DNA from 2 places in the Shewanella aegiceratis genome. Region 2 is predicted to be linked to the other one. Evidence: predicted binding sites of a transcription regulator. Region 2 holds the regulator's gene; the other holds the start of a gene.
What was found. Region 2 encodes sigma-54, which starts transcription at its own class of promoters, with help from an activator protein. Its sites were predicted from a motif close to GTTGGCACGNNNNTNGNNT; they were not measured.

Region 1 (9,496 bases), 1.6 Mb from region 2:
TACCTGTCTGGGTCTGCCAGATGTCGGCCTTGTTGGTGCTGTCGGCGGCAAACGCCAGGCTGGCGTCCTGACTCAGGCTCACCTCTAGTACCCGGCTGGGGAGTTGCCACTGGTGCAAAGGCTGGCCCGTGTTGGCCTGCCAGAGGAAGACTTTATTGTCGTTGCCGCCGGACAGCGCCCAGCGGCCGTCGGCGGACAAGGCCACGCTGTTGACCTTTTCGCTGTGGCCGAGGAACTTGATTAAGGTATCTGTCTGGTGATTGAGGGACATGACGCTGCCGTCGGTGAGGCCGATGAGCAGGGTACCGTTATCGGCCAGCGCCAGACACTGACCGTTGGCGGGCAGGGACCACCATCCCAAGGGCTGGCCGTCGTCCATGTTCCACAGGGCAACAGAGTCGCGGCTGAGGGAGGCGGCATATTTCAGGTTGTCCGACAGCGCTGTGGCTATGGCTGTGCCGCCCGCTTTGCCGTGGAGCCACTGATATTTAAGCGTTTTTTTTGTGAGGTCCCAGAGCTGTAGGTTGTTGCTGGTGGTGCTGACCAACAGATATCGGGCCTGGGGGGAGAGGCTGGCGTCATAGCTGGGTTCGGCGACCAGGCTGCTCACCTCGGGTTTAGGCTGGCAAGCGCTCAGCAGGAGCGTACAAGCAATCAGTGTACAAAAATGTAGCAATCTGGTTCTGCTCATGAACTTGTTCCTGGTTGCGTTGTCTCTAGCTCAAAGGTTTTCGCCTGGCGCAATGTCGCCAGGCGACATTGATGAAACTTAATCAATGTAATTGGTATATGTTAATTAACTAGTATAAAGTGGTTCGTCTTAGAAGAGTAAGGTTATTGTAACCACAAGAAAATGCTGAGGAAGCTTTAATGAAGTCCATTTATAAAATGTCACTGGTCGCGTTGGCGGTGGTTGGTCTAACTGCTTGTAACCAAGAACAAAAAGTAACAAAACCGGCAGAAGTTAAACTTGAGACCCAAGCGCAGAAGCAAGCCTATAGCGTAGGTGCGTCTATCGGTAAATATATGTCTGGTCATATCAAAGAGCAGGAAGAGCTAGGTCTACCAGTGGATCGTAGCCTGATCATTCAAGGCTTTAGCAATGGTCTGAACGATGAGCTTAAGCTGACTGAAGAAGAGATGCAGACAGTACTGCAAGGCCTTGACGAGCAGTTAAACGAGAAGCGTCAGGCGCAAGCGACTGCATTGGCCGAGAAAGCCCAGGCAGAGAGCGCAGCTTTCCTAGAAGCCAACAAGGCGAAAGAAGGCGTTGTGACGACAGAATCTGGTCTGCAGTATGAAGTGATCACCGAAGGTACTGGTGATAAGCCGGCTGCAGAAGATACGGTTGAAGTGCACTATGTGGGCACACTGATCGACGGCACCGAGTTCGATAGCTCTATCGCCCGTGGTCAAAGCGCTAAGTTCCCGCTAAACCGTGTTATCCCAGGTTGGACCGAGGGTGTTCAGCTGATGTCTGTGGGTTCTAAGTACCGTTTCGTGATCCCAGCCGAGCTGGCCTATGGTAGCCGCGACACAGGTAGCATCCCAGCTAACTCTACGCTGATCTTCGAAGTTGAGCTGCTTTCTATCGAGAAAGCTGCGCCAGCAGCAGAAGAAGCCGCAGCGGCTAAGTAAGCCTAATGACTAAAGGCTTAAAAGGGGCGCTTAGGCGCCCTTTTTTGTGGCCGAAAGAAAAGACTGTGAGAACCGCATGTGTGAACAGCGAGGGGGAATTTTCGCCGCTTAGTCCAGAGGGAATCGGATAACTCTGGCATTGTCTCGGCCTTAGGTTAGAATTTGCAAGGTAACCTTGGGGAAGACAGCTTATGGAATATGAATTTCGTCGCAACACATTGACCGGCACCCTGGTGGCACAGTTCACCATGGATCATGAGATTATGGGGCTTTGGTTTGTCGATGAGCTGGGCGAAGACAAGGCCCTCATAGCGCAGATCGCGTCGACCATAGCGGCGCTGCAGCAGGGTAGGCTGACAGAGCAACGTTTTGTCGGCCAGGGGATCTCCCTCGAGCTGGATGAAGAGCAGGCCAGAGTATTTGCCAACGCCCTGGAGATGGATGACGACACCCAACTGGATGAGTCCATGTCCCTGTATGACGGTGAGTCCGAGGCCTTCTGTGGCCTGGAGGATTTTGAGGCGGCGCTCAAGAGTTGGCAGGCCTTCATCGAAGAGAGTCGATAGACAGGGAAAGGGTATTCTGGGAAGTACAGAAAGTTTTACAAAGAAAAAGGCAGCTCAGGCTGCCTTTTTACGTGTTAGCTGTTTTGGCCGGCGTAGCACCTAGGCTCATTGGTTTAGGTAGCGTACCGCCATCTCGGTGCGTGACTTGGCGTTGGCCTTGCGCAGCAGGTTCTTCACGTGCACCTTGACCGTTCCTTCGCTGATATGCAGCTGCTCTGAGATCACCCGGTTGCTCTTACCTTCGGCCAGTTGCTCGAGGATCTGTAGCTCTCTCGGGGTCAGGTTGTCTATCCAGGCCTGCTCGTCGGCGCCATCTTTCAGCTCATAGATGAAGTCTTCCACCGACTCAGAGATCACTCTGTGACCCTGCATGGCATTCTTCAGCTTCTCCAGCAGCAGATCCGGCTCTGTGTCTTTGAGCAGGTAACCGTCGGCGCCAGCCCTGACCAGGCGGATAACGTCCTGCTTGGCATCGGATACCGTGAGGATCACGATGCGGCTGGTGACCCCTTCCTGACGCAAGGCATTGAGGGTATCTAGCCCTGTCATTCCCTTCATGTTGAGGTCCAGTAGCACGATGTCCGGTTCGTTTTCGGCAATTGCCGACAGGGCATCTAGGCCGCTGCCTGCTTCACCAAATAGGGTGAAGTCTGAGTCAGAGGTGATAAGTTGACAGATCCCGCGACGTAGCAGGGGATGATCGTCTACAACCAAAACTGAATATGGTTTGCCCATTTTATTGCCTCCACTGAGGTCTGTTTTATTTAAAAATTAGTATCTTATATCACCAGCATCCCTACTGGCGCGGCTCTTGTTCGGGCGGGAAAAGCAAGGTGACCGTGGTTCCGCCCTGTTCATTGCTGCTGAAGTCTACCACACCCGAGAGGCGACTTGCGCGTTCATGCATGATTCCTATGCCAAAATGTTGATCCCTCTCCTTGAGCTTCTCCAGGCCGACGCCGTCGTCGCTGATGCTGATCTTGACGTTATTGCCGCTGCGGGTGCAACAGATATGAATATGATCCGCCTGGGCATGCTTGATGGCGTTGAGGGTCGCCTCACGGGTGAGCTGCAACACATGAATGTGTTGATGAGCACCAAGCAGTTGAATAGGCAGCTTGTCTTCCAGGGTGATCTTGGCGGTAGTTTGTCCCCTGAGCTGGTCGAGCATCATCTCGATCGCATGATTGAGGTTGGGATCTTTAATGGTCAGACGGAAGGTAGATAGCAGCTCACGTAGCTGCACATAGGCGGTGTTGACCCCTTCGTTGATCTCCTTGAGCTGCTCCTCTACCTGGGGGCTGCGGCACTGGCTGTCCAGCCCCTTGGAGAGCAGGTTGACCTGGATCTTGAGAAATGAGAGTAGCTGACCCAGAGAGTCGTGCAGCTCGCGGGCGATCACGCCGCGCTCCTCCATCAGTGCCAGCTGCTGGCGCTGCTCGCCGGCGTTATAGATGACAATAGAGCGGGCCAGCATGATGGCGAAGTTCTCGAACAGGGGATGATTGATCTCGCCCAGGGCAGTGACCTCAAGATAGCCCAGTTCGTTGTCGGCAAATTTTAGCGGGAAACGGGTCTGGCTACGCGAGGCGATGGGCCAGCCGCCGTCGGCATCTATGTAGAGCTTCTCCTTGTCATCCTGGGCGATCACCAGGCGCAGGAAGCTGTTGGGTTCGTGGGCCCTGAGCTGATTTAGCGCTTGTTTCAGGGTACTGATCTCCAGCTTGCCCGAGTGCAGCATCACCAAGTTGTCGTAGAGCAGTTTGAGCTCGTTGTTGGCGCGGGTGAGGGCGAAGGTTTTCTCTTTGACCTGATTTTCCAGGTTGTTATAGAGGGTCGACAGCTCTCTGGCACTGGTGGCCAGCGCGTTGCTTAGCGAGCTGAGCTCGATATATTCGCTATCTGGCATGGTGACATCGAACTCTCCCTTAGAGATGGTGTTGGCCGACTCCATCAACTGATTGAGGGGAGTGACCACCTTACGCTTGGTAAAGCGTACGGCAAAGAAAGCGATCAGTAACATGAGGCCCAGGCCGGTGATCTGGCTGGCGGCCAGCAGCTTGAGCTTAAAGGCGGCGAATTCCTCGGTTTCCAGCACGAAGAGATCTATGGTGTCGACGAAATCTTTGAGGGCGGAGACATAGAGGCGTGAGTTCTCCTCTTCGATATATTGCTTCATCACCTGCCACTTCTGGATAACCAACAGGTACTGGGAGGCGAGATCGTCCGGCGTCATCCAGTCGAGTGAGCGTTTCAGTGCATCCGAGTGGAGGGTGGCCTCAAACTCTCTAATTTTGTCGTCGGCTCCCTCGCTGCCGGAGTTGGCGTAAAACATCAGACGGTAACTCTGCATACGCAGAGAGCCGGAGGCGTTGATTGCTCTGGCGTCTCCCAGGCTATAAGCCAAATTAGCTATGGCGAAGGTGGCGAGTCCACTGGAAAGTAAAATTAAGGCCAGCATTAACCTTAATATGGTGGAGGTGAGGCTGCCTTTCTTCATGTATTAGAACTCATTAAATTATAGGGAAAAATCGGAAATTTGGACTATGATACTTGTTTAGCAATTGCTGATAAAATTAACAAGGTGATAAAAATGTGACCAACAACACATTCACATTATGATCTGCCTCAAGTTTTAACCCGGATACCCCATAAGGGGTATATTTTTAACGGGGTTAAGGGACTAACTTTGGCCTTGGAGATGTTGTGGTTTTTAAGACTACTATAAAAAGTAACACGGAGATGAGATGGTGAGAACATTAACTACAAAAACCTTTGCACTGAGTGCTTTGGTCGCCGCTGGCCTGATGGCTACCGGCGTGATGGCAAGTGACAAGACTGAGCCACGTAACGAAGTCTACAAAGACAAGTTTTCTAAGCAGTACAACAGCTGGCATGACACAGCCGAAAGCAAAGAAGTTGTCGATATGCTTGAAGAAGTGCCTAGCCTGGTTGTGTTGTGGGCGGGTTACGGCTTCGCCAAAGATTACAATGCCCCTCGTGGTCATATGTATGCAGTAACCGACGTACGTAACACTCTGCGTACCGGTGCGCCTAAGTCTGCCGAAGATGGCCCAATGCCAATGGCATGTTGGTCATGTAAGAGCCCAGACGTGCCTCGCGTGATCGAAGAGCAGGGCGAAGATGGCTACTTCACTGGTAAGTGGTACAAAGGCGGCGCAGAAATCGTGAACACTATCGGTTGTTCTGACTGTCACGAGAAAGGCTCTTCTAAACTGCGTATGTCTCGTCCATTCGCCGAGCGCGCCATGGCAACACTAGGCACTCCATTTGACAAGGCTTCTAAGAAAGACAAGCAGTCTATGGTGTGTGGTCAGTGTCACGTAGAGTACTACTTCGAGAAGACCAAAGATCGCAAAGGTTTTGTTAAGTTCCCTTGGGATATGGGCACAACTGTTGAGCAGATGGAAGTCTACTACGACAACATGGAGTTCAAAGACTGGACTCACGCCGTATCTAAGACGCCTATGCTGAAAGCACAGCACCCAGGCTATGAAACTTGGCAGCTAGGCGTACACGGTAAGAACAATGTGACCTGTACTGACTGTCATATGCCTAAGGTGAAGAATGCTGAAGGCCGTAAGTTTACCGACCACAAGGTAGGTAACCCATTCGATCGCTTCGAAGAGACTTGTGCGACTTGTCATACTCAAAGCAAAGAGTTCATGGTTAACCTGACTAAAGAGCGCAAAGTTAAGGTTGCTGACCTTAAGGCACGTGCCGAGTCTCAGCTAGTTAAGGCGCACTTCGAAGCTAAAGCGGCTTGGGATGCGGGTGCAACTGAAGCTGAAATGAAGCCAATCTTAATGGATATCCGTCACGCACAATGGCGCTGGGATTATGCAACCGCCTCTCATGGTGTTGCGGCTCACGCAGCTGACGAAGCGCTACGCATCCTAGGTACTGCGGTAGATAAGGCTGGAGATGCACGCATCAAACTAGCTCAACTGCTAGCAACCAAAGGTGTTAAGCAACCTATCGCCTTCCCAGATGTTTCTACCAAGGCTAAGGCGCAAGCTGCGCTGGGTATGGACATGAACAAGTTGAATGCCGACAAGGCAGAGTTCAAGAAGACTGTATTGCCTAAGTGGGATGCCGAAGCTAAGAAGCGCGAAGCAACTTACTAATTCCCCCCCCCCTGCATAGTAAAAGCCCCGGTTATCCGGGGCTTTTTTATATCTTCACTACTTTATTTGGTCACTACTTTATCATCTTCAGCAGGGCCCTGAATCTGTCGCCACTGGCCTCAGCCTGCAGCTCGAACAACAAAGACTCGCTATTGGTCAGTAAGGCGCCGTGCTGGGTCATCATCTCACAGCCTAACTGCTTATTGGCCTCGGTTCGCGAGGAGACGGCGTCGGTCACCAAGTGCACCTCATATTCGTTGTCCAGCAGATCCCGGCAGGTCTGGTAGACGCAGATGTGGGTCTCTATGCCTGCGAGCAACACCTTGGGCCTGCCATACTGCTGCAGTGCCTGCCTGAAGGACTCGGCGTGCCAGCCGCTAAAATGAGCCTTAGGGATAGGCTGATAATGAGGCGTAAGCAGCTCGGCCAATGCCGGACTAGTGGCCCCCAGCTTATCGGGCAGCTGCTCCAGCCAGACGACAGGGATATCAAACAGCTCGGCCGCCTTTATCAGTGTGGTGAGCCGGGTTTCAAGTTCCTCAGCCTGGTGCATCAGGGTGGCCAGCTTTCCCTGAACATCGACGATGATGAGTACACATTCCTGTGGTTGCAACATAGGGCGCTCCTCTATGGGTGATGACTCCATCATACCCGGATAATTTCGCCACCCAATCCGTCATAAGTCGAATAGGCGACTGCGCTATTTTTGTGCGCTCTGTGCATAGTCGCACCTAATTGGTGCATTTATATGCAGCATGAAGGACGTCGCTATTGCTAAGCTTATGAATGTTAAGGTTTTGTAATATTGGCCTGATGATTGAATTGCCTTTGGCATCAGCAAGAATACTAAGATGAGTCGGAGGCGGTAATGAAATTAATCAGCGCAATAATCAAGCCATTCAAACTCGATGATGTGCGAGAAGCCATTGCAGGGTTGGGGATTGAGGGGATGACGGTGACCGAGGTGAAGGGGTTCGGACGTCAGAAAGGCCATACAGAGCTCTATCGTGGCGCCGAATACCAGGTGGATTTTCTGCCTAAGGTCAAACTGGATATCGCCACTAAGGCTGAAAACGTCGATCACCTTATCGAGTCCATCGTCGCGGCGGCGCATACGGGCAAGATAGGCGACGGCAAGATTTTCGTGACGGATCTCGATCAGGTGATCCGTATCCGTACCGGCGAACTCGATAACGAAGCACTTTAAGGGGGAATTCCAATGGAAGAGTTAGTAACACTAGGTGCGACAGTATCTGAGTTAAAGTTTGCTCTCGACACCTTTTATTTCTTGATCTCTGGCGCGCTGGTGATGTGGATGGCGGCCGGGTTTGCCATGTTGGAAGCGGGTCTGGTGCGCTCTAAGAACACCACAGAGATCTTAACCAAGAACGTCTGTCTCTATTCTATCGCCTGTATCATGTATCTGGTGGTGGGTTACAACATCATGTACGTGGATAACGCCGAGGGTGGCTGGTTACCATCGTTCGCCAGCCTCATTGGTGCTCAGGCAAGCGATGCCGACCACGCGCTGGAATCGGATTTCTTCTTCCAGGTGGTGTTTGTGGCGACCGCTATGTCTATCGTCTCGGGCGCCGTTGCCGAGCGTATGAAGCTGTGGGCCTTCCTGATCTTCTCTGTGGTAATGACTGGGGTTATCTATCCTGTCGAAGGTTACTGGACCTGGGGCGGCGGTTTCCTCTCCGAGGCTGGGTTTGTCGACTTCGCCGGTAGTGGCATAGTACACATGGCGGGCGCGGCGGCGGCTATCTCGGGTGTCTTGTTACTCGGCGCTCGTAAGGGCAAGTATGGCCCTAACGGTCAGGTGAATCCTATCCCAGGTTCTAACCTGCCGATGGCAACCTTAGGTATGTTCATCTTGTGGATGGGGTGGTTCGGCTTTAACGGTGGCTCTCAGCTGCTGGTGTCTGACGCCGAGAACGCGTCGGCGGTGGCGAAAATCTTCGTTAACACTAACTCTGCAGCCGCCTTTGGCGCCGTCTCTGCCCTGGTGGTCTGTAAGATGGTATGGGGTAAGGCGGACTTGACCATGATCTTAAACGGTGCCTTGGCGGGCCTGGTGGCGATCACCGCAGATCCTTTGTCGCCATCACTGCCTCTGGCCGGAGTTATCGGCATGGTTGCCGGCGGTCTGGTGGTCTTCTCCATCGTGATGTTCGACAGAGTCAAGATTGACGATCCTGTCGGTGCTATTTCGGTGCACGGTGTTGCCGGCCTGTTCGGTGTGATGCTGGTGCCGCTGTCAAATGCCGATGCGACAGTCTTGGGTCAGCTCTACGGCGCCTCGGTCATCTTCGCCTGGGTATTCGGGGTTTCCTTTGCGGCCTGGTATATCCTCAAGATCACCATGGGGATCCGTGTCTCGGAAGAGGAAGAGTACAACGGTATGGATGCATCGGATTGTGGCATAGATGCCTACCCAGAGTTTGTCTCACTCAAGAGCGCCAGTTAACGGCTAGTCAAAACAGATTACCAAAACTGATAGTAGAATTAACAGGGTCCGTACCTCATGGTGCGGACCCTGTCTTTTGTATTATGCTATCAAAAAATGCGGTGTAAGGAGCGCTAACATGAAGCAGTCTCTCTGGGTGTTGTTGTCGTTACTGGTCTCAATTCAGTTGCAGGCCGGTCAGGTGGTGGTGCGTAAGTCGAGCGAACCCTTCGACGCCTTCGCCGTGCGCGACAAGGTGCAGCAGGACTTTGAGTGGCGGGAATCCCTGCGTTTGCAGCAGCAGATCCAGATATTGCAGAGTCTGCCCTTGGGCTGCGTGCTGTTTAAGTCGCCCTATGCCTACTATCGTTGCGGCGCGAGTTTTTATCGCCCCTATCTGTATCAAACCGAGGGCCTAGACCCTCAGCAGCTCTATATTCAGGTCGATCCGCCAGTATCTCAGTGATTGTTAATATTTTGTAACGCTTTGCGTGGGGCAAAATGAAAAAGCCTACTTTATGATAGATCTTACGGTGCCCTCATCAGCGTAGGTTTAATATGAAAAGGCTAATTGAGTATAAGCGCGCTATCTTGTTGTTATTCTTCATAGTGAGCGGTTGTGCCAGCGGCCCGGGTAAGGAAACCCTCGCTAATATCGATCAGTACTTTGCCGACGATGAATTCGCGGCGGTTGC
Region 2 (9,496 bases):
AACTGCTGCACTGGCTCATCCAGGCCGGTCAGAGGCCTTAGCTCAGGTTCCCAATGGGGATTGGGCAGGAAGCGCACGTCGAACATGAAGTCGGCTTCGGTCGGCATGCCATATTTAAAGCCGAAGGACTCGAAGTTGATCACCAGCTCCTTGTCGACCGTGCCCAGCAGGATCTCGCGCACCTTGTCGCTCAACTCATAGATGTTGAGGTTAGAGGTGTCGATATAGTGATCCACGAGTTTGGCGATGGGGTCGAGCAACTTGCCCTCGAGCTGAATTGCCTCCTTGAGGGAGACCTTAGAGCGTGACAGCGGGTGTAGTCTGCGGGTCTCGCTATAGCGCTTGAGCAGCACATTGTCGCTGGAGTTCAGGAAGAAACTTAAGATTTCGGTATCTTTGGGGAGCTTGGCCAGCTGTTTTTCCAGCTGGATCTCTTCGCTGGGCATGTTGCGCACATCGACGCTGATGGCCACGAGATCGCTGCGTCCCTTGAGCTGCTCCAGCAGGGACTCCATCATCTGCAAGGGCAGATTGTCGACACAGTAGTAGCCTAGATCTTCTAGGACCCTGAGTGCGACGGATTTTCCCGATCCTGAGCGTCCGGATACCAAAACCAATTTCATTGGGTGATCACCTGATAGAGTTCGGATTCATCTTGTGTCTTTCTTAGCTGCTTCATGATCGCCTTATCATTGAGCTTCTCGGCCATAGCGGCCAGGGTGCTAAGATGTTGCTCGCATTGATCTGCGGGCACCAATAACGCAAAAAGGATATCGACGGGCTGATTGTCAATGGCATCGAATGCGATTGGTTCAGCACATTTCACCAGTACGGCCACGGGTTGATCTATGTTAGTCAGCCGTCCGTGAGGAATCGCGATACCATTGCCTATACCTGTGCTGCCCATTTTCTCTCGAGCCAGAAGGCTTTCAAATATTTCTTGAGAGGAGAGGGTGGGGTACTGGACAGCGGCTAAGTCGCTGATAAGCTCCAGTACCTTTTTCTTACTGCCCGGAGTGGCGCAGGTGGTGCACTCCGGCCGCAGGATGGTACTCAGTTCCATCGTTAATGTTTAGTAAGCTTCTCTTTGTGTTTAATGACCTGACGATCGAGTTTGTCAATCAGGGAGTCTATCGCGGCATACATGTCCGCATGTTCGGATGTTGCGAACACTTCTCCGCCACGGAGATGTAACTTTGCCTCAACCTTCTGTTGCAACTTTTCGACATTTAATACAACGTGCACATTATTGATCTGATCGAAATGACGTTCAAGCTTTGTGAATTTCTCTTCGATGTAGCTTCGTAGAGATTGGGTGATCTCGATATGGTGCCCAGTCAGGTTTATTTGCATAAAGATAGTCCTCCAGTTTCCAGGTTTGTTTTATAAGCTCTTGCGCTGATTCGAGGGCGGTATAAGCATTGCCTCGCGATACTTGGCAATGGTGCGTCTAGCCACCTTAATACCCTGTTCGGCCAAGAGTTGAGCCATCTTGCTGTCGCTCAATGGCTTTTTCTGGTTTTCCGCAGCAACCAGCTTCTTAATGAAGGCACGTATTGCTGTTGAAGAGCACTCTCCGCCATCGTCGGTACCGACGTGACTGGAGAAGAAGTATTTAAGCTCGAAGATCCCTCTCGGGGTATGCATATATTTTTGCGTGGTCACACGCGAGATGGTGGATTCATGCATCTCCACCGCCTCGGCGATGTCGTTAAGTACCATGGGCTTCATCGCCTCTTCGCCAAATTCGAAGAAACCTTGCTGGAAGTCGACGATACAGTTGGTCACCTTGAGCAGGGTCTCGTTGCGACTCTCCAGGCTCTTGAGGAACCATTTGGCTTCCTGCAGGTGACCGCGAATAAACTGGCCATCCGCCTGACTCTTAGTGCTGCGGGCCATGGCGGCATACTGTTGGTTGACGTTGATCTTGGGCATGCTGTCTGGGTTGAGCTCGACTACCCAGCGTCCCTTCTTCTTGGTGACGGTCACATCCGGGATCACGTACTCGTCGCGGCTGGCGGTGATGGCGAGGCCGGGACGGGGATTCAGGGTCTGGATCAGGGCTATGGCATCCCTCAGCTCATCTTCCTTGAGCTTGGTTTTGCGCATCAGCAGACGGAAGTCGCGTCCGGCGATGAGATCCAGGTGCTCCTTGATCAGCATGCGGGCGTTGGCGATGTGCGGCGTGTCGTCGCTGTATTGGGCTAGCTGAATCGTCAGACATTCGCTGAGGTCGCGGGCCGCCACACCAATAGGGTCGAAGTGTTGTACCCGTTTGAGCACCGCCTCGACCTCGTCTAGTTCGATCTCTGGGTCGCCCATGGCCTCGAGAATATCTTCGCAGGTCTGGGTCAGGTAACCGCGCTCGTCGATGGCGTCGATGATGGCGGTGGCGATGGCCAGGTCGTTATCGGAAAAAGGGGTCAGGTTCTTCTGCCATTCCAGGTGTTCATACAGACCTTCGCTGGTCTCGCCCTGAAAAGGCATGTCGTCGTCGCGCATGGCGCCCGAGCTTGAGTTTGGCGAGGCAGTGTAGACCTCATCCCAGGTGGTATCCACCGGCAGCTCGTCTGGCATTGAGTCTTGAGTCAGGGCGTCTGAGGTCTCGACCCCTGAGTTATCCTGGCTCGAATCCAGCTCTATCTTGTCGTCGTACTTGTTGTCGAAGCTGTCGCTGACGCTATCGTCTTGCAGCTCGATGCTGGCGCTCTCCTGCTCTTCATCCAACTCCAGTAGCGGGTTGGATTCTAATGCCTGCTGGATCTCCTGCTGCAACTCTAATGACGACAACTGCAACAGACGTATGGCCTGTTGTAGCTGGGGCGTCATGGTGAGATGCTGACCCATTTTGAGCTGAAGTGACGCTTTCATCGTACTGCTATTCCCTTGTTTCTAATTATAAAATGAGAAAGCTCTGGCTATATGTGCCGGACAAATATATCGGATAGTGCCTAAGGCCACAATTAACGCATGGTATTTCCTCTGTGGCCCCATTATAAGATTAACTATAGCTTGAATTGTTCACCTAAGTACACTGCTCGTACTTGCTGGTTGTCTAAGATTTCGGCGGGTGTGCCCTCGGCGATCAGATTACCATGGCTGACGATATAGGCTTTCTCGCAGACGTCTAATGTTTCGCGCACGTTATGGTCGGTGATCAACACCCCCAGGCCGCGATTCTTAAGCTGCTCGATGATCTTCTTGATGTCGATGACCGAGATAGGATCGACACCGGCGAACGGCTCGTCGAGAAGAATAAACTTAGGGTTGGCAGCAAGCGCCCTGGCGATCTCCACCCGGCGACGTTCACCGCCCGAGAGCGCCATGCCGTGGCTGTCACGGATATGGGTGATGTGAAACTCTTCCAGCAGGTGTTCCAGCTCCTCTTCGCGGCCATCGTTATTAAGATCGCTGCGGGTCTGGAGCACGGCCATGATGTTGTCTCGCACCGAGAGCTTACGGAAGATGCTGGCTTCCTGGGGCAGGTAGCCTATGCCTTTGCGGGCGCGCAGGTGCATGGGGTCTAGCGTCAGGTCGTCATCGTCGATAAAGATGCGGCCCTTGTCGCTCTGTACCAGGCCGACGACCATGTAAAAGGTGGTGGTCTTGCCGGCGCCGTTTGGCCCCAGCAGGCCGACGATCTGCCCGGTCTTGACCGTGAGGCTCACGTCTTGGACAACGGCACGACTCTTATAGCTCTTGGCGAGGTTCTCCGCCTTCAAGATCAGGTCTGTCATTGTTTTTCCTGTTCTGGTTTCTTCTCGGGCTTCTGCTCTGGCTGGATCTGTTCCTGATAGTTTTCAGGCTGAATGATGGTGATCACTCTGTCTTTGCCTGTGCTCTCGGCGATCAGCTGTTGCTGCTCTATGTTGTAGCGGATCTGCGAACCCGTGACCTGGCTGCCTTCCTGTTCCAGGGTGGCGTCGCCGATCAGTGTCAGGGTGCGGCTGGAAAGCTCGTAACGTATCTCCTTGGCGCTGGCCGAGGCGGGACGGCCATCTTCCATCACCTGAGAGTAAGTGGCCGGGTTGCCGGTGGCGATCAGTATCTTGCCGCTGTTCTTCTCTTTGCTGAAGGCGCGTAGTTCACTGGCCAATATCTTGATTGAGCCTTGGGTGACCTCGACCGGACCGTGGAAGATGATCTGGTTGTTCTTAATGTCGGCTTCCTGGCTGGCGGCAGAGATCTTAACCTCTTGCAGCAGGTCGTTTACCTTGGCATGGGCGCCAATACTGACCAGGGGCAGCAGGCCCGCAAGAATAAGGCTATTTAGTTTCATATGTTCCTTCTACCTGACTCGTCAGTTTTATATTTTGGGCGTTGAGATCGGCATATAGGCCTTCCCCCGTGATGAGGAAATCACGCCCTGTGATCCGAATGCTTCTGTCGGATGTCATAATCATAGTATTGAGATCCAGCTCCAGATAGGTGGTCTCTATGGTCTGAATCGGTTCCTCTGGGCTAATGGCATCAATGATAACATTATTTTCCAGGGTGACCCGTCCGCTATTTTTGTCCAATGTGCCCTTGGTGGATCTCAGGCGCCACTGGGCATCGCCGTTGTCGGGGTAGACCAGATAGATGGGCTGGGTAAAGTAGGTCTGGTTGCGCTCGGCGTAGTGCTCCATGTGACTGGCCGATACCCGGCTGTTGATGCCACCCTCATCATTGTATTGCACGCTCTTGAGATCCCGAACTATGTAGTCGGGACGATCGACATTATCCAGGGCCAGATCTTCGCTGCCCTTTTTCGACTGAACCTGCCAATAGAGGATCAGTGCTGTGCCGAAGAAGGCGATGATCGCCAGCGTGACTCTGTTCATATGCTCATTCCGTGGGCTGAGGCAAACTTATCCTGGCTGAGCAGGATGAGATCCGTCAGTTCACGCAGCGCGCCGTGGCCGCCCTTGATATGGGTAACCATGTCGGCGTGTTGGCGCACAAAGGGATGACCGTCGGCCACGCACACAGACAGGCCCACCTTCTCCATTACGGGCAGATCCACCATGTCATCGCCGATATAGGCGACTTCCTCAGGCGTCACTTTATAGTGGTTAAGCAGCTCCTGATAAGGCTCGAGCTTGTTGTCGACGCCCTGGTAGATGTGGGTGATACCCAGGGCCGTCATGCGATCTTCCACTATCTGCGACTTACGCCCAGTGATGATGGCCACCGGAATATCGCTGGTTAGTAGCGAGCGTACGCCATAGCCGTCGCGGGTATGGAAGGTCTTGAGTTCGTCGCCCGAGTTGCTCATATAGACCAGACCGTCGGAGAAGACGCCGTCGACGTCGCAGATTAACAGTTTGATCTGTTTAGCCTTCTGCCAGACTACGTCGGTTATCGGGCCATAAAAACCTTGATGTGCCATGTTAGATCACCCCCGCCTTGACCATGTCCAGCATGTTGAGTGCACCAATCGGCTTCTGCTGCTCGTCGGTGACGATCAGGCCGTTGATCTCTTTCTCGTCCATCACCTTGAGGGCCTGGGCGGCTAAGATGCCTTCGCTGACGGTGACGCAGCCATGGGTCATCACCTCTGAGATGGAGGTCTTGCGCAGGTTGATCTCGGCGTCGATCACCCGGCGCAGATCGCCGTCGGTGAAGATGCCGACCAGCAGGCCCTGGCTGTTGACTACGCCAGTCATGCCCAGCCCCTTCTTGGAGATCTCATACAGGGCCTCAGTGATACAGATATCTTCGGCCACCAGAGGCAAGTCATCACCCTTGTGCATCACGTCGCTCACCTTGAGCAGCAGCTTGCGTCCCAGGCTACCGCCGGGGTGGGAGAGGGCAAAATCATCTTTGGTGAAGCCTCTGGCCTGCAGCAGGGCCACCGCCAGGGCATCGCCCATGACGAGCGTCGCCGTGGTGCTCGAAGTCGGCGCAAGCCCGAGCGGGCAGGCCTCTTCCGGTACCTCGATACACAGATGGACCACAGAATGCTTGGCCATGTTGGATTCGGGTTTGCCCGTCACCGCGATGACAGGCAATCCCATACGCTTGATAACAGGCATCAGGGTTAAAATTTCGCTGGCCTCACCCGAGTTGGAGATGGCGAGCACGATATCGTTCTCGCTAAGCACGCCCAGGTCGCCATGGCTGGCCTCGCCGGGATGGACGAAGAAGGCTGGGGTGCCTGTGCTGGCCAGGGTGGCCGAGATCTTGTTGCCTATGTGGCCGGACTTGCCCATGCCCATGACGATCACCTTGCCGGTGCAGGCGAGGATCAGTTGGCAGGCCTTGGCAAATTCACTCGAGTCGACATATTGATACAGGTTGTCCAGCGCATTGCGCTCGGTATCGATAACCTTGCGTCCCCATTGACGTAATTGATCTGCATCTACCATCTTGTTCTCTCTATTTTGTCGGCCTAAACGTTATTAGGATAGGAAAAGCGTGACTTGGTACGCGATAAAAGTCGCTAATAACACACCGCCATGCCAGGGGCGTAGTTGGCGGGCCTTGCCGGTTAATAAAATCAGTATGGCCAGGGCAACGCTGGTTGCCATCACCATGTAAAAGTCGCGACTGCTGGCGGCGGCATCTACCGCGCCTGGGGCGATAAGGGCAGGCAGCGCCAAAACCGCAAGAATGTTAAACAGGTTAGAGCCGACCACGTTACCTATGGCAAGGTCGTCCTCTTTCTTCAGCACGCCGGCCACACAGGCCGCCAGTTCAGGCAGGCTGGTACCGACGGCGATAATGGTCAGGCCTATGACTAAGTCTGACATATGGAAGGCCTTGGCGATACCCACGGCGCCCTGCACCATCCAGTCGGCAGACAGGGGCAGCAGCACTAGGCCTATCACCAGCCAGAGGATCGCCTTAGGCGTAGGCACATCTTTAGGCACCTCGCTCTCGGCCTCGTCGATCAGCGGATCCTTCTCCTTGTTGACGATCGCATGCCAGATCAGATACCCCATGAGGGCGAAGAAGAGTGCCATCAGCACCAAGCCCTCGACGCGGGTCAGCTGGCCATCGTGAAGGAAATAGCCCGCCATCGCCGTGGCGCCTAACATCATAGGGATTTCCCGCTTGAGTGTCTGTGAGCTTACCGAGATTGCGCCTAACAGAGCGGTGATCCCCAGGATCAGCGTGATGTTGGCGACGTTAGAGCCCAGCACATTCCCTATGGCCGTGTCTGTCATACCCTCGAGGGAGGCGGTGGCTGCCACAAACATTTCCGGGGCCGAGCTGCCCATGGCGACTATGGTGAGGCCAATTAACATGGGCGGCAGGCCGAGATTACGGGCGAATGCCGCGGCGCCGAAGACAAATTTGTCGGCACTCCAGACAAGAGCACCCAAACCAGCAATCAGTAAGAAAATATTAAATAGCATTGAAAATCTTTTTGTTTAAGAGTCTGCCGCGCATTTTCGCTGGAATTGAACAAAATTGAAAGTATTGCGCAAAGATAGTGTCGATTCAGTTGTGCACAATCCGTCAATTTCGTACAATTTGTCTCTTTTCCTGCCGCCTAACCATGGAACGCATTAGGTCCCGTTATGAGTCATCAATCGTTAAGTCATGACAGCCAAGCCAAGGGTGAGACTAAGCCAATGGAACAAGCGCCGATGGAACACGTGCAGCCATTGGTGGAGATCAGTCATCTGGGTTTCAGTCGTGGCACCCATGTTATCTATGACGACGTCAGCCTCACCATCCCCAGAGGGAAGGTGACCGCCATCATGGGACCCAGCGGCATAGGCAAGACGACCCTACTCAAGCTGATCGGTGGTCAGCTGCGGCCGGACTCTGGGGTCATCAAGGTCGATGGCATAGACGTGCATAAATGCAATCGCAGCGAGCTGTTTGCCCTGCGCAAACGCATGAGCATGCTGTTTCAGAGCGGTGCCCTGTTTACCGACATGAATGTGTTCGACAACGTGGCTTTTGCCCTGCGGGAACACTCGGAATTGCCAGAGGCGATTATTTGCCGCATCGTGCTGATGAAGCTCGAAGCAGTGGGGCTAAGAGGCGCGGCGCAGATGATGCCGAGCGAGCTCTCCGGCGGCATGCAGCGACGAGCGGCCCTGGCCCGCGCCATCGCCCTGGAGCCAGAGTTGGTGCTCTACGATGAACCCTTCGCCGGACAGGACCCCATCTCCATGGGGGTGCTGGTGAAGCTGATCCGTGAGCTGAGTGATGCGCTGAGCCTCACCTCTGTGGTGGTGTCCCACGACGTGCAAGAGGTGCTGGGGATAGCCGACTATGTCTATGTGCTCGCCGACAAGAAGGTGATCGCCCACGGCACGCCAGCCGAGCTGAAGGCGGCCGACAATCCTAAGTTGAAACAGTTTATCGGCGGCGAGCCCGACGGGCCCGTGCCGTTTCATTTTCCCGCCCAGGATTACCAGAAGGAGATGTTAGGTGAGCGTGATTGATCAAATCGCCCGCTTAGGTCGTGGTGCGATCGATAGCGTCACCGGCCTGGGACGCGCCGGACTCATGTTGTGGGGCGCCATCGCCAAGATGCCCAGGGTGCGCAAGGGCACGCCTCTGCTGATCAAGCAGCTGTACGTGATTGGCGTGCAGTCCATGGTGATCATCCTGGTCTCCGGCCTCTTCATCGGCATGGTGCTGGCGTTGCAGGGCTATAATATTTTGGTGGGTTTCGGCACAGAAGACAGCTTGGGGCCCATGGTGGCGCTCAGTCTGCTGCGTGAACTGGGGCCAGTGGTGACCGCGCTGCTGTTTGCCGGACGCGCCGGCTCGGCGCTCACCGCCGAGATAGGTTTGATGAAGAGCACCGAGCAGCTCTCCAGCCTGGAGATGATGGCTATCGATCCCCTGCGTCAGGTGATCGCGCCGCGCTTCTGGGCCGGGGTGATCAGCCTGCCGCTTCTGGCGCTGATGTTTACCGCCGTGGGCATCTATGGCGGCCATCTGGTCGGGGTGGAATGGAAGGGGATCGACAGCGGCAGCTTCTGGTCTATCCTGCAGGCCTCGGTAGAGTGGCGTCAGGACATAGTGAACTGTCTGATCAAGAGCCTGGTGTTCGCCGTAGTGGTGACCTGGATAGCCCTGTATCGCGGCTACCATGTGATCCCCAATCCCGAGGGGATCAGCCGGGCGACCACCCAAACCGTGGTGCAGTCCAGCCTGGCGGTGTTGGCGCTGGACTTCCTGTTGACGGCCATGATGTTTGGCCGCTGATTAAATTTTGTTTATGGATAAACCTATATATTTGCCGTCGTGGTATGTATAGAACTGAGTGGTAATTGAGTATGTTGACTCGAAAAATTGAACTATTAGTTGGCTTGTTTATTCTGTCGGGCCTGATGGCCTTTCTGGTATTGGTGTTCAACGTGGCCAATGTCGAGGTGAAGCCTGGCCAGAGCCACTACACCCTGTATGCCAAGTTCACCAACATAGGCGGCCTCAAGGTGCGCTCACCGGTCAAGGTGGGTGGCGTGGTGGTTGGCAGGGTGACGAACATCAGCCTGGATCCTGAGGAACTGGTGGCCGTGGTCGAGCTGGCCATGGACAATCA

Region 1: K0H80_RS04290 (P-II family nitrogen regulator) is a predicted target of sigma-54. The motif match lies at 7,157-7,175, and genes of this name have one in related genera.

What each region holds. Positions count from the first base shown of each region.
Region 1 covers NZ_CP080416.1:956,204-965,699, forward strand. Annotated here, with positions in the region: gene K0H80_RS04255 (WD40 repeat domain-containing protein) at 1-691, opposite strand, end outside; gene fkpA (FKBP-type peptidyl-prolyl cis-trans isomerase) at 871-1,638, shown strand; gene K0H80_RS04265 (YacL family protein) at 1,830-2,204, shown strand; gene K0H80_RS04270 (response regulator) at 2,310-2,939, opposite strand; gene narQ (nitrate/nitrite two-component system sensor histidine kinase NarQ) at 3,001-4,704, opposite strand; gene nrfA (ammonia-forming nitrite reductase cytochrome c552 subunit) at 4,952-6,352, shown strand; gene K0H80_RS04285 (hydrolase) at 6,426-6,968, opposite strand; gene K0H80_RS04290 (P-II family nitrogen regulator) at 7,221-7,559, shown strand; gene K0H80_RS04295 (ammonium transporter) at 7,572-8,822, shown strand; gene K0H80_RS04300 (hypothetical protein) at 8,941-9,267, shown strand; gene K0H80_RS04305 (tetratricopeptide repeat protein) at 9,360-9,496, shown strand, end outside.
Region 2 covers NZ_CP080416.1:3,880,278-3,889,773, reverse strand. Annotated here, with positions in the region: gene rapZ (RNase adapter RapZ) at 1-623, opposite strand, end outside; gene ptsN (PTS IIA-like nitrogen regulatory protein PtsN) at 620-1,063, opposite strand; gene hpf (ribosome hibernation promoting factor) at 1,066-1,353, opposite strand; gene K0H80_RS16880 (RNA polymerase factor sigma-54) at 1,384-2,871, opposite strand; gene lptB (LPS export ABC transporter ATP-binding protein) at 3,006-3,737, opposite strand; gene lptA (lipopolysaccharide transport periplasmic protein LptA) at 3,734-4,279, opposite strand; gene lptC (LPS export ABC transporter periplasmic protein LptC) at 4,266-4,823, opposite strand; gene kdsC (3-deoxy-manno-octulosonate-8-phosphatase KdsC) at 4,820-5,371, opposite strand; gene K0H80_RS16855 (KpsF/GutQ family sugar-phosphate isomerase) at 5,373-6,350, opposite strand; gene K0H80_RS16850 (calcium/sodium antiporter) at 6,384-7,343, opposite strand; gene K0H80_RS16845 (ATP-binding cassette domain-containing protein) at 7,578-8,387, shown strand; gene mlaE (lipid asymmetry maintenance ABC transporter permease subunit MlaE) at 8,374-9,159, shown strand; gene mlaD (outer membrane lipid asymmetry maintenance protein MlaD) at 9,231-9,496, shown strand, end outside.